3 regions of the Alishewanella sp. WH16-1 genome follow, and region 3 is predicted to be linked to each of the others. Evidence: predicted binding sites of a transcription regulator. Region 3 holds the regulator's gene; each other region holds the start of a gene.
The links. The regulator NrdR, encoded in region 3, represses ribonucleotide reductase genes. The targets are predictions, from matches to a motif close to AAACACNANATNTNGTGTTT.
Positions count from the first base shown of each region.

Region 1: the regulator NrdR is predicted to act here: its motif matches at 1,564-1,583, upstream of nrdG (anaerobic ribonucleoside-triphosphate reductase activating protein).
Region 2: the regulator NrdR is predicted to act here: its motif matches at 1,673-1,692, upstream of nrdA (class 1a ribonucleoside-diphosphate reductase subunit alpha).

Region 1 is NZ_LCWL01000092.1:49,057-53,232, reverse strand. It holds gene AAY72_RS08340 (peptidylprolyl isomerase) at 1-739, shown strand, start outside; gene AAY72_RS08335 (hypothetical protein) at 846-1,370, opposite strand; gene nrdG (anaerobic ribonucleoside-triphosphate reductase activating protein) at 1,616-2,077, shown strand; gene nrdD (anaerobic ribonucleoside-triphosphate reductase) at 2,100-3,902, shown strand.
Region 2 is NZ_LCWL01000023.1:9,688-13,863, reverse strand. It holds gene gyrA (DNA topoisomerase (ATP-hydrolyzing) subunit A) at 1-504, opposite strand, end outside; gene ubiG (bifunctional 2-polyprenyl-6-hydroxyphenol methylase/3-demethylubiquinol 3-O-methyltransferase UbiG) at 693-1,421, shown strand; gene nrdA (class 1a ribonucleoside-diphosphate reductase subunit alpha) at 1,774-4,062, shown strand; gene nrdB (class Ia ribonucleoside-diphosphate reductase subunit beta) at 4,132-4,176, shown strand, end outside.
Region 3 is NZ_LCWL01000001.1:107,596-111,771, forward strand. It holds gene ribBA (bifunctional 3,4-dihydroxy-2-butanone-4-phosphate synthase/GTP cyclohydrolase II) at 1-538, opposite strand, end outside; gene AAY72_RS00530 (riboflavin synthase) at 550-1,200, opposite strand; gene ribD (bifunctional diaminohydroxyphosphoribosylaminopyrimidine deaminase/5-amino-6-(5-phosphoribosylamino)uracil reductase RibD) at 1,202-2,341, opposite strand; gene nrdR (transcriptional regulator NrdR) at 2,343-2,795, opposite strand; gene glyA (serine hydroxymethyltransferase) at 2,916-4,169, opposite strand.

The sequences.
Region 1 (4,176 bases), on a different contig from region 3:
CGAAGCCGCCATAATGGCGGAAATGCAATACCATCCGGCAGACAGCAAGCGCACGGCGATGCTAAAAGCTGCCGAATCGCTGGTGATTGGCGAGCTGCTGCGCCAGCGTGCTGCTGAACTGGGGCTGGAAATCAGCACCGAAAACAATGTCGTCACCGAAAATAACTATCTGGATGCCTTATTGGCCCGTGAAGTGTTGATCCCGACGGCTACAGACGTTGAGTGTGAGCAATACTACAAACTGAATCCGCAACGCTTTACCAGCTCACCGCTGTTAGAAGTGCGGCATATTCTGTTGGCGGCGGCGCCGGAAGATGATTCCGCCCGGGTTGAAGCGAAAACTCTGTCGGAAATTCTGATCCAACAACTGCAGCAAGGCACGTCCTTTGTCGAGGCAGCGCGAAATTACTCGGCTTGCCCATCGAAAGAAACCGGCGGCAGTCTTGGCCAAATCAGTCGCGGCCAGACGGTACCCGAGTTTGAGCGGCAGATTTTTAGTGCCGAACCGGGTTTAATGCCGCAAGGTATTGAAAGCCGTTATGGTGTGCATGTGGTTGAAGTAATGCGTAAAGTGCCAGGCCAGCAACTGCCATACAGTGCAGTAAAACAAAAGATTGCTGATTACCTGAACGAGAAAGTCCGGCGCAAAGCCGTCGCGCAGTATATTCATCAATTGATTGTGCAAGCCAGAATTGACGGCTATGACTTTCAGTTATCAGCGTCACCGTTAATGCAGTAACTTCGAGACACTGCATTTTTGCCAGCATACTTGTTGGCGTTTCAGAGCCGCCACTGGTGTTCAGTTGGCGGCTTTTCAGTACAAGACAACGCTCGGTAGCTGTCCTTTAATAACGTCTTGGTTGATAGGCATAAGCATCACGCAAGATGCGGTCACGTTGGCGATCAAAGCGATCATGTTCGCGTTCGACCTTGGCGGCGAACTTATCATAGGCGCGATCTACTTTACGCTGGAATTTCTCCCGCTCTTTATAATGGGGCCGCCCTTTACCTTTACGATGATCGTGGCGGTAATCCCGGGCCAGTTTATCCAGCTCCCGATCCAATTCACGCTCATAGCTGGCAAGCTTACGCTGATGATCAGCGGCTAAGCGGCGTAATTGCTGGCGGGTACGGTCGTCCACCCGCGGCGGTGCGTGGCGGATTTCATAATGCCGACTGTACCCCTGATATACCGGGTCAATGCGCGACACCCGTAAAATCTCATCTGCCGCCCGTTGCAGTGTAAACGCAAGCACATCCTGCACCACCCGCTCGGCTGGGTCGTAGCGCTCCTGGTGAGCACTCAGCGGCCAGGCAGGCAAAGTTAACATGGTCGCGATTAACAGCGTTTTGTTGATACCTGTTTTCATAGCAGGCTCCATTTCTGGCTAAACACAAGTTGATTTTGGCAAAGCGCCCTGAACGTTCGCTGAAGCAAAAACAGCGCTACCCCTGATGGGGTAATAACTGCAGCTGTGGCGCGACCTCGCGCCCGAGGCCGGTGCTGCCATCTCAAAAACCTTGATCTGGATCAATCTTTACCCTGGCTAAGCATCTAAGCTAAAACACAATATCTAGTGCCAACTTTAAATATCAACACAATATAAAGGGTTTTATGCTGCGTTATATTGCGGAACAGATTGTCTGGCAGGAAGTACCGGGAGAGGTGTCACTGGCCTACACCTTTAGTGGCTGCCAGCTGGGTTGTAAAGGCTGCCATAGTGCCGATAGCTGGGATGCCCGCCAGGGCCAGCCACTGTCGGCAGAGCATTTTGCACGGCGGCTGCAAGATTATCAGGGGCTGATTAGTTGTGTGCTGTTTTTAGGTGGCGAGTGGCAGGAGCCAGAGCTAATGCCACTGTTAAGCCTGAGCAAGGCCGCCGGTTTAAAGTGCTGTCTGTATACCGGGCTGGAGTTAACGGAACTTAGCCCAGCCATTCTGGCCGAGCTGACCTTTGTTAAAACCGGACGCTGGCTGGCCGAACGCGGCGGCCTGTCAAGCCAGACGACTAATCAAAAATTTATCGATTTGCGAACAGGCCAGTGTCTGAATTCGCTGTTTCAACAATCTAACTAACACAATGCAAGAGGGAATGGCTATGGCGGCGCTTAACACCGAACAACTGCAGAAAAAACTTCACTTTATTGAACACTACTTACAGGCAGCCAATGCAGCCGATGGCTCGAAACTGGATGCCAATGCCAATGTGACGCAGAAAAATATTGCTACCCTGGAAGCCGAGCTGATGAAAGATCAGTTTATTCAGGTTAACCGCGCCCTAATCAGCAATAAGATCCGTCAGTTATTTGATGCTGAGCTGGCAGCAGAGTATGTCCGCCAAATCGAACAACACGAAATTTATGTGCACGATGAAACCAGCCTGAAACCCTATTGTGTGTCGGTGACGATGTATCCATTTTTACGTGATGGCCTCACCAAGCTAGGGGGCGAATCGCAGGCACCAAAGCATCTGGAGTCTTTCTGTGGCTGCTTTGTTAACTTTGTATTCGCAGTTTCCAGCCAGTTTGCCGGGGCCGTGGCTACCGTGGAGTTTCTAACCTACTTCGACTACTTTGCGCGCAAAGATTATGGCGATAACTATCTGCAGACCCATCGCAAACAAATCGAAAACCACCTGCAACATGTGGTGTATGCGTTAAATCAGCCCGCGGCTGCCCGCGGCTATCAAAGCGTATTCTGGAATATCTCAGTATATGACCAGCACTACTTTGACAGTATGTTTGGTAACTTTGTGTTTCCGGACTTTGTAAAGCCAGAGTGGTCTTCGGTATCAGCGCTACAGCAATTTTTCTTAAGCTGGTTTAATCAAGAGCGCGAGAAAACTATCCTGACCTTCCCGGTCGTTACCGTCGCTATGTTAACCGAAAACGGCCACTGCAAAGATCAACAGTTTGCCACTGAGATCGCCCGCGAAATGGCAGCCGGGAATTCGTTCTTTATCTATCAGTCTGATAACGCCGACTCGCTGGCCAGCTGCTGCCGGCTGCGTAGTGAGATCAGCGATAATACCTTTTCTTATTCCCTGGGCGCGGGCGGCGTCGCCACCGGATCCATTAACGTCATTACCATTAATATGAACCGCCTGATCCAGGATGGCCGCGATTTGGCCAGCGAAGTCAGCAAAATCCATAAATATCAGGTGGCGTACCGCAAGCTAATGGAAGAGTACAAAGCAGCGGGCCTGTTAACCGTATACGACGCCGGCTTTATCAGCCTCGACAAGCAGTTTTTAACCATTGGCATTAACGGCATGGTAGAAGCGGCAGAGTCACAAGGCTTAACCGCTGGTAATAACCCGGACTATATCCACTTTGTGCAACAGCAATTAAAAGTGATCTTTGACGCCAACAAAGCCGCTAAAGCCGAATATGGTTATCTGTTTAATACTGAGTTTGTCCCGGCGGAAAATCTGGGCGTTAAAAATGCTAAATGGGATCGTGAAGATGGCTATTTCGTGCCGCGTGATTGCTATAACTCCTATTTTTATGTGGTGGAAGACGAGCAAACCAATACGCTGGATAAGTTTCAGCTACATGGCCGCGAGCTATTAGATTATCTGGATGGCGGCTCAGCGCTGCATTTAAATCTGGAAGAAAAACTGGATCAGCCAGGCTATCTGCAACTGCTAAATATCGCCGCCACCACTGGCTGCAACTACTTTTGCGTTAACGTCAAAATCACTATCTGTAACCATTGCGAAGCTATCGATAAACGCACCCTGTGCGCCTGTGCCCAATGTGGCAGTCAGGATATTGATTACGGCACTAGGGTGATTGGCTATTTAAAACGCATCTCTGCCTTTAGCGCGGGGCGCCGCCAGGAACATCGGCTACGGCATTATCATCGGCAGAGCAATGCCCGTTTGCAAAAAACTGGCTAAGGTGTTCCTGGCCATTCCCGCAACTAAGGGGGGCTGTTTGGGGGCATGCTGGCCCCCTTTTTATTTGGTTATTTTCACCTTGCATGGTCATTCCAACCCATTACTAGCGGGGTAAAAACAACCTAACTTCAAAATCAGAAAATGATAAAACCCTTAAAATACAGACAGATAAATTCTGGCCTGGTTCTTGTTATAGCTAAGGCGTCGACTCAGACCTGACGAACTAACCATAACAGGAGTGACCTATGAAATATGGGCGCAATAACAATAATTT
Region 2 (4,176 bases), on a different contig from region 3:
AATCAGCAGGTTCGGGACCTTGGTCGGTAATACGGCAGGAATTTGTTCGGTGCCGTCATAGTTAGGCACGAAATCAACGGTTTCTTTGTCCAGATCGGCTAACAGCTCATGGGCAATGCGGGCCATTCTGACTTCGGTGTAACGCATGGCAGCGGCCGAGTCGCCGTCAATTGAACCAAAGTTACCCTGACCATCCACCAGCATATACCGTAGCGAAAATGGCTGAGCCATCCGCACGATAGTATCGTATACCGCACTGTCACCATGCGGATGGTATTTACCGATAACGTCACCGACGACACGGGCGGATTTTTTGTAGGCCTTGTTCCAGTCGTTACCCAGTTCCTTCATGGCAAACAACACGCGGCGGTGCACTGGCTTCAGACCATCCCTGACATCGGGTAAGGCCCGGCCAACGATTACGCTCATGGCATAATCGAGGTAGGAATTTTTTAATTCCTCTTCGATATTTATTGGAACTATTTCTCTGGCCAGATCTGTCATAAAACGTTATTTTCCCTTAAATCAGATAGATAACTCGCTTTTCTTGCCTTTGTTTAGCGCGAGACAACGCCGGATTCTATCACAGAAATATTACCTTGCCATGCCTGTTTGCACCGCCTGCTCGAATTGCCGCCGTTGCCAGCACCGGCTAAGGCTTTATAATGCGCGAAAACAATCAGGTAGTGACTATGAACAGCCCCGATAACTTCGATAAAAACAGTAACGTCGATCAGAATGAAATCAGTAAGTTTAATGAGATTGCTGCCCGCTGGTGGGATCCGGAAGGCGAGTTTAAACCACTGCACTTATTAAATCCGACCCGCTTAGGTTATATCAGTGATCAACTCGGTGGGCTGTTTGGCCGCAACACTCTCGACGTCGGCTGTGGCGGTGGCATCCTGGCCGAGAGTATGGCGCGCGCCGGCGCAAAGGTGACCGGTATTGATATGGCGCCGGATGGCCTGAATGTCGCCCGCCTGCATGCCCTGGAAGCCGGAGTAAATATTGATTATCAGCAAAGCACCGCAGAAGATTTTGCTGCGCGTCACGCCGGCGAATTTGAACTGGTGACCTGTATGGAAATGCTGGAGCATGTACCGGATCCGGCATCGGTGGTGCGCGCCTGCGCCGAACTGGCTGCGCCAGGTGCAACGCTGGTATTCTCGACCATTAATAAAACCGCCAAAGCGTACCTGTTTGCCATAGTCGGCGCTGAGTATCTGTTAAAGCTGGTGCCGCGCGGTACCCATCAGTTTGATAAGTTTATCCGCCCGTCAGTATTGATGCGCTATATCGAAGACGCCGGTTTGGAATTAGTGGATGCCACTGGCCTGCATTTTAACCCGCTGAATAACAGTTTTAAGCTTGGTGCCGGTTTGGATGTTAACTACTTTGTGGTAGCGCGTAAGCCGGTCTGATGGCCAGGCAGCCAGTGATACTGATTTGCTCTGGCTGCTAAATAACCGCTTAAACTAAAAATGTTGCTTTATAGAACAAATAAATCCAAGCAAAAAAATCTATAAAAAAGCTTGCCTCTGACCGGTGCATCCGGGCACACTGAACTCAAGGTTAGTGGCTGCTAACCGGCAAAAAAACTGCACAAAAAAGCCGCTTTTTCCTCGCTTGCAAATTCTAACAATACACACTATCTTGTGATCGTCTTTTGAAATACACCCATATGTTGTGTAAATCGTCAGCAACCTGGGTGTATTGATAGCCGTGCGCTAAACCCGATTCACTTATTATTAAAAGAAATGGAATATTTCAGCGATGACTCAAACTCTTTTTGTGACTAAGCGCGATGGTCGGCGCGAACCTCTGGATTTAGATAAAATTCACCGCGTCATTGACTGGGCGGCCGAGGGGTTAAAAAACGTGTCGGTGTCGCAGGTGGAACTGAAATCCCATATTCAGTTTTACGATGGCATCAAGTCGTCTGATATTCACGAAACCATTATCAAGGCCGCTGCCGATCTGATCTCAAAAGAGACCCCGGATTACCAATATATGGCGGCCCGGCTGGCAGTATTCCATTTACGAAAAAAGGCCTACGGTCAGTTCGAACCACCCCACCTGTATGACCAGGTGGTGAAGATGGTCGAAGCCAAACGATACGATATGCATATTCTGGCTGATTACAGCCGCGAAGAGCTGGATATCCTGAACAGCTATATCGACCATAGCCGCGATCTGAATTTCAGTTATGCTGCCGTTAAGCAGTTGGAAGGTAAATATCTGGTACAAAACCGGGTAACCGGTGAGATTTATGAAAGCGCCCAGTTCCTCTATATGCTGGTTGCCGCCTGTTTATTTGCCAATTACCCGAAGAGCACCCGGCTGGACTATGTACGCCGCTTTTATGATGCGACGTCGCTGTTTAAGATTTCACTGCCAACACCTATTATGTCGGGTGTGCGTACCCCAACCCGTCAGTTCAGTTCCTGCGTACTGATTGAGTGTGGTGACAGCCTGGATTCGATCAATGCCACCTCCAGTGCCATTGTAAAGTACGTGTCGCAGCGCGCCGGTATTGGTATTAACGCCGGACGTATTCGCGCCCTGGGTAGCCCAATCCGCAATGGCGAAGCCTTTCATACTGGCTGTATCCCGTTTTATAAGCATTTCCAGACCGCAGTAAAAAGCTGCTCGCAAGGCGGTGTACGTGGTGGTGCCGCCACCCTGTTCTACCCCTTATGGCATCTGGAAGTTGAATCGCTGCTGGTACTGAAAAATAACCGCGGTGTAGAAGAGAACCGGGTACGGCATCTGGACTATGGCGTGCAGTTTAACCGCCTGATGTATCAGCGCCTGATTAAAGATGACTATATCACCTTATTCAGCCCCTCTGATGTGCCAGGGCTGTATGATGCCTTCTTTGAAGATCAGGAAAAGTTTGAAGCCTTATATGTGAAGTATGAAGCTGACAGCAAGATCCGTAAAAAGCGCATTAAGGCAGTCGAACTCTTTACCTTATTTATGCAGGAGCGCGCCAGTACCGGCCGCATTTACCTGCAAAACGTCGATCACTGCAATACGCACAGCCCGTTCAACCCGGCGCTGGCACCGGTACGGCAAAGCAACCTGTGTCTGGAAATTGCGTTGCCGACCAAACCGCTGGAGCATGTTAATGATCCAAATGGTGAGATCGCGCTCTGCACACTGTCAGCCTTTAACCTCGGCGCCATTGAACAGCTGGACGAGTTTGAACCGCTGGCAGATTTAGCGGTGCGGGCACTGGATAGCCTGCTGGATTATCAGGATTACCCTATTCCGGCTGCTCAATCAGGTTCTATGGCGCGTCGTACTCTGGGCATTGGTGTGATTAACTACGCCTACTACCTGGCGAAGCATGGCGTGAAATACTCGGATGGCTCGGCCAATGCCCTGACCCACCGTACCTTCGAAGCAATGCAGTACTATCTGCTGAAAGCCTCGGTGAAACTGGCGCAGGAACAAGGCCCTTGTCCGAAGTTTAACGAAACCACTTATGCGCAGGGTATTCTGCCGATTGATACCTATAAAAAGGATCTGGATAAGGTATGTGCTGAAGCCTTACAACTGGATTGGGAACAGCTGCGCAAAGATATTCAGCAGTATGGCCTGCGTAACTCAACGCTGTCGGCGCTAATGCCATCTGAAACCTCATCGCAGATCTCGAACGCCACTAACGGTATCGAGCCGCCGCGTGGCCATATCAGCGTCAAGGCCAGTAAAGACGGCATCTTAAAGCAGGTTGTGCCGGAGTATGAGCGCTTAAAAGATCAGTACGAGCTGCTGTGGGATATTCCATCAAACGATGGTTATCTGACGCTGGTGGCCATTATGCAAAAATTTATCGACCAGACCATTTCGGCTAACACCAACTATGATCCGGCCAAGTTCGAAGGCGGTAAAGTACCGATGAAGATCCTGCTTAAAGATCTGCTAACCGCCTATAAGCTGGGTGTGAAGACGATGTATTACCATAACACCCGTGATGGCGCTTCTGATATCCAGGATGATATCAAGCCCACAGCAGCAGAAGACGACGGCTGCGCCGGTGGCGCCTGTAAGATCTAATGCAGTGAAGAGCGGCCCGGCCGCTCTTTTTTAGTAAGTTTTTGTCAGATTCTCAGGATTAAAATCAGCATGGCGTATACCACCTTTAACCGCAATATCAATGACCAGCTCAAG
Region 3 (4,176 bases):
CTTCCAGATCCGGGCGCCGCGCCATAGTACCGTCATCATTCAGGATCTCGACAATCACGGCGGCCGGCTCCAGGCCAGCCAGGCGCGCCAGATCACAGCCGGCTTCGGTATGACCGGCCCGCACCAGTACACCGCCGTCCTGCGCCATTAACGGAAAAATATGGCCGGGCTGCACGATATCTGCCGGACTGGCATCACGTGCAACCGCCGCTTTCACAGTGCGGGCGCGGTCTGCCGCCGAAATACCGGTGGTAACGCCCTCGGCAGCTTCAATCGATACGGTAAAATTGGTCGAGAACGGCGATTTATTGGCATCAACCATTAACGCCAGATTAAGCTGCTTGCAGCGCTTTTTGGTCAGGGTTAAACAAATCAGACCGCGGCCATATTTGGCCATAAAGTTAATCGCTTCCGGCGTGACATATTCAGCCGCCATCACCAGATCGCCTTCATTTTCACGATCTTCATCGTCCATCAGGATCACCATCTTGCCCTGACGGATATCTTCAATAATTTCAGCGGGGGTATTCAGTTGCATAACTAACCTTCTTATAAAAAGCCGCGCTGCGCCAGCAACGCCAAATCAACACCGCCCTTAGGCGCCGCAACCGGTGTGGTTAACAGCCGCTGGATATAGCGGGCTAACAGATCCACCTCTATATGCACCCGACTGCCTTTTTGCAAGGTCAGTAAGGTAGTTTGTGCTGCCGTATGCGGCACTATGGTTAAGCGAAAACGGTCAGTCAGTACTTCATTTACGGTCAGACTAATGCCATCGATAGTCACCGAGCCCTTGTGGGCAATAAAGGGCGCCAGTTCTGCCGGCAGCGCAAACCACAGTTGCCAGGCACGGGCGCTTTGTTCCATGGCCAGCAAAGACGTCACCCCATCGACATGACCACTTACCAGGTGCCCGCCGAGACGCCCGGTTGCCAGCAGTGCCTTTTCCAGATTCAGCAACTGCCCGACCTTATATTCACCAAAGCGGGTCAGGGCTAAGGTTTCAGCCGACAAGTCGGCACTAAAAGACTGGGCACCCAGCGCAGTGACCGTCAAACAGACACCATTCGTCGCGATACTATCGCCCAATTTGACGTCGCTAAAATCCAGACTACTGCTCTGGATGGTGACACTGAGATCACCGCCCCTGGGGCTAAGCCGGCTCAGGGTGCCGGTGGCTTCAATAATACCGGTAAACATCTTATTCCTCGCTCAGGCGGGCGCGCAGGCGCAGGTCCGGCCCCAGACTAATAACCTCATTAAACGCCAGTTTTGGCGTCTGCGCCAGTTGCTGAAAATCACCCAGTACCGCCAATGGCCGGCCTTGTTCGCCCAGCAGCAGCGGGGCCTGATACAGCAGTAATTCATCGACTAAGCCAGCTTTTAGCAAACTGCCCGCTAATATCGCGCCGGCTTCCGTCCACAGACTATTAATCTGTCGCGCTGCGAGTCGTGTTAGCAGCTGAACCAGGTCCAACTGACCGTCAGCGCTTAACGCCAGCGGCAATTGTTCCACTGTGACCTTTGTCTCGGCTAACTTACGCGGCGCGGCGTCAGCGGCATAACACAGCAGCACCGGACCGCCTTCATTAAACAGCGGCTCGCTGCCGGTTAACCGCTGCTGCCGGTCCAGAATCACCCGCAGTGGCTGGCGTAAACTGCCATCGGCAAGCGGCCGGATTAGCTCTGCGCCAGCAGCGCTACTTTGCCGTACCGTTAAGCGCGCCGCATCGGCGAGCACGGTACTGGCAGTGGATAAAATCGCGCTAACCTGCGCCCGCCATAGCTGCACGTCAGCACGTGCGGCGTCGCTTGTTAGCCATTGACTCTGGCCATTCGCCAGGGCGGTACGCCCATCCAAACTGGCCGCCAGTTTCAGATACAGATAAGGCCGCTGCCGCTCCATCCGGCTTAAGAAGCCCGGATTAAGCGCTCTGGCTTCCTCTGTTAATAAACCGTACGCAACGCTAATGCCAGCTTGTTGCAGTATGGCAACGCCCTTACCAGCGACCAGCGGATTCGGATCCAGCATTGCAATCACCACCCGGGAGACACCGGCTTTTACCAGCGCTTCCGCACAAGGTGGCGTGCGACCATAGTGGGCACAGGGCTCCAGCGTCACGTAACAGGTCGAACCCCGGGCGGCGCTACCGGCTTGTTGTAAGGCAAAGACTTCAGCATGCGGGCCGCCGGCTTGCTGATGAAAGCCTTCGCCGAGCACCTGGCCATCTTTAACCACCAGCGCCCCGACATTGGGGTTGGGATCAGTGGTAAAGAGGCCCTGTGCTGCCAGCGCCAGCGCGCGGCGCATAAAAGCATGATCGGCCTGACTAAAACTCACCTTATTGCTCTCCGAGGCGGGCAATTTCTTCACCAAATTCGCGAATATCCTTAAAGGAGCGGTACACCGAGGCAAAGCGCACATAAGCAACTTTATCAACTTTCACCAGCTCATCCATTATCAGATTCCCCAGCAAATTACTGGCGACTTCACGTTCACCGGTGGCCCGCAGCTGGGATTTAATTTTATTAATCAGTTGCTCAATTTGTTCGGTCGCCACCGGCCGCTTTTCCAGCGAGCGTAATAAACCGCTGCGTAACTTATCTTCATTAAAGGGTTCGCGGGAGCCGTCACGTTTAATAATTCGTGGCATCACCAACTCTGCCGCTTCAAAGGTAGTAAAGCGTTCGTGGCACGCCAGGCACTCGCGACGACGGCGTACCTGATGACCATCGGCGACCAGACGCGAGTCAATGACCTTGGTATCATCGGCATTACAAAAGGGACAATACATACTGACCTTTTACCCCCTAGCTAACTGTTCAGGACAAGGCGCTAACAGCCTGTTTAGCCGGCGCTTTGCATAAAAGAATGGCCGCATTAGCGGCCATCACAGCATAGCACGAGTTATGCCTTAGGCATAAACCGGGAAGCGGCCACAGACTTCAGCTACCTGGGCGCGTACCTTGGCAATTACCGCCTCGTCACCACGGCTATCCAGCACATCACAAATCAGGTTAGCAACCAAACGTGCTTCGGCTTCTTTAAAACCACGACGGGTAATAGCCGGGGTACCGATGCGCAGACCGCTGGTAACAAATGGCGAACGCGGGTCGTTCGGTACTGAGTTCTTGTTTACCGTAATATGCGCCTGCCCTAACCAGGCATCGGCATCTTTACCGGTGATATCTTTATCAATCAGATCCATCAGGAACAGATGGTTCTCGGTACCACCGGATACAATCTTATAGCCACGGCTGATCATCTCAGTACACATGGCTTTAGCGTTCACCAGCACCTGCTGTTGATAAACTTTAAATTCCGGCTGCAGCGCTTCTTTAAAGGCTACCGCTTTCGCCGCGATCACATGCATTAACGGGCCACCCTGTCCGCCCGGGAACACCGCTGAGTTCAGTTTCTTCTCAATGGCTTCGTTCTTACGGGCTAGGATCAGACCGCCACGAGGGCCGGCCAGGGTTTTATGGGTGGTGGTGGTCACCACATCGGCGATAGGCACCGGGTTTGGATACAGACCTGCCGCCACCAGACCGGCAACGTGCGCCATATCCACCATCAGGTAGGCACCGACTTTATCCGCAATCTCACGGAAGCGCTGCCAGTCAACAATACCTGAGTATGCCGAGAAGCCGGCAATAATCAGCTTCGGCTTGTGCTCTAAGGCCAGCGCTTCAGCCTGATCATAATCAATCACACCCGTTTCAGGATGCAGACCGTACTGTACCGCATGATACAGCTTACCCGAGGCGCTTACTGTGGCACCGTGAGTCAGGTGACCGCCATGGGCCAGACTCATACCCAGAATAGTATCGCCGGCATTTAACAAGGCCAGGAATACCGCTGAGTTCGCCTGTGAACCTGAGTGCGGTTGCACGTTGGCGTAGTCGGCACCAAATAATTCTTTCGCGCGGGCAATGGCTAAATCTTCCGCGATATCCACATACTCACAGCCGCCGTAGTAACGTTTGTGCGGATAGCCTTCAGCATATTTATTGGTTAATTGTGAACCTTGCGCCTGCAGCACCCGGGGGCTGGCATAGTTTTCTGACGCGATCAGCTCAATGTGAGCCTCCTGCCGCTCAGTTTCCTGAACCATGGATTGCCATAATTCCGGATCAAAATCCGCAATATTCATATCACGCTTTAACATGCTTTCT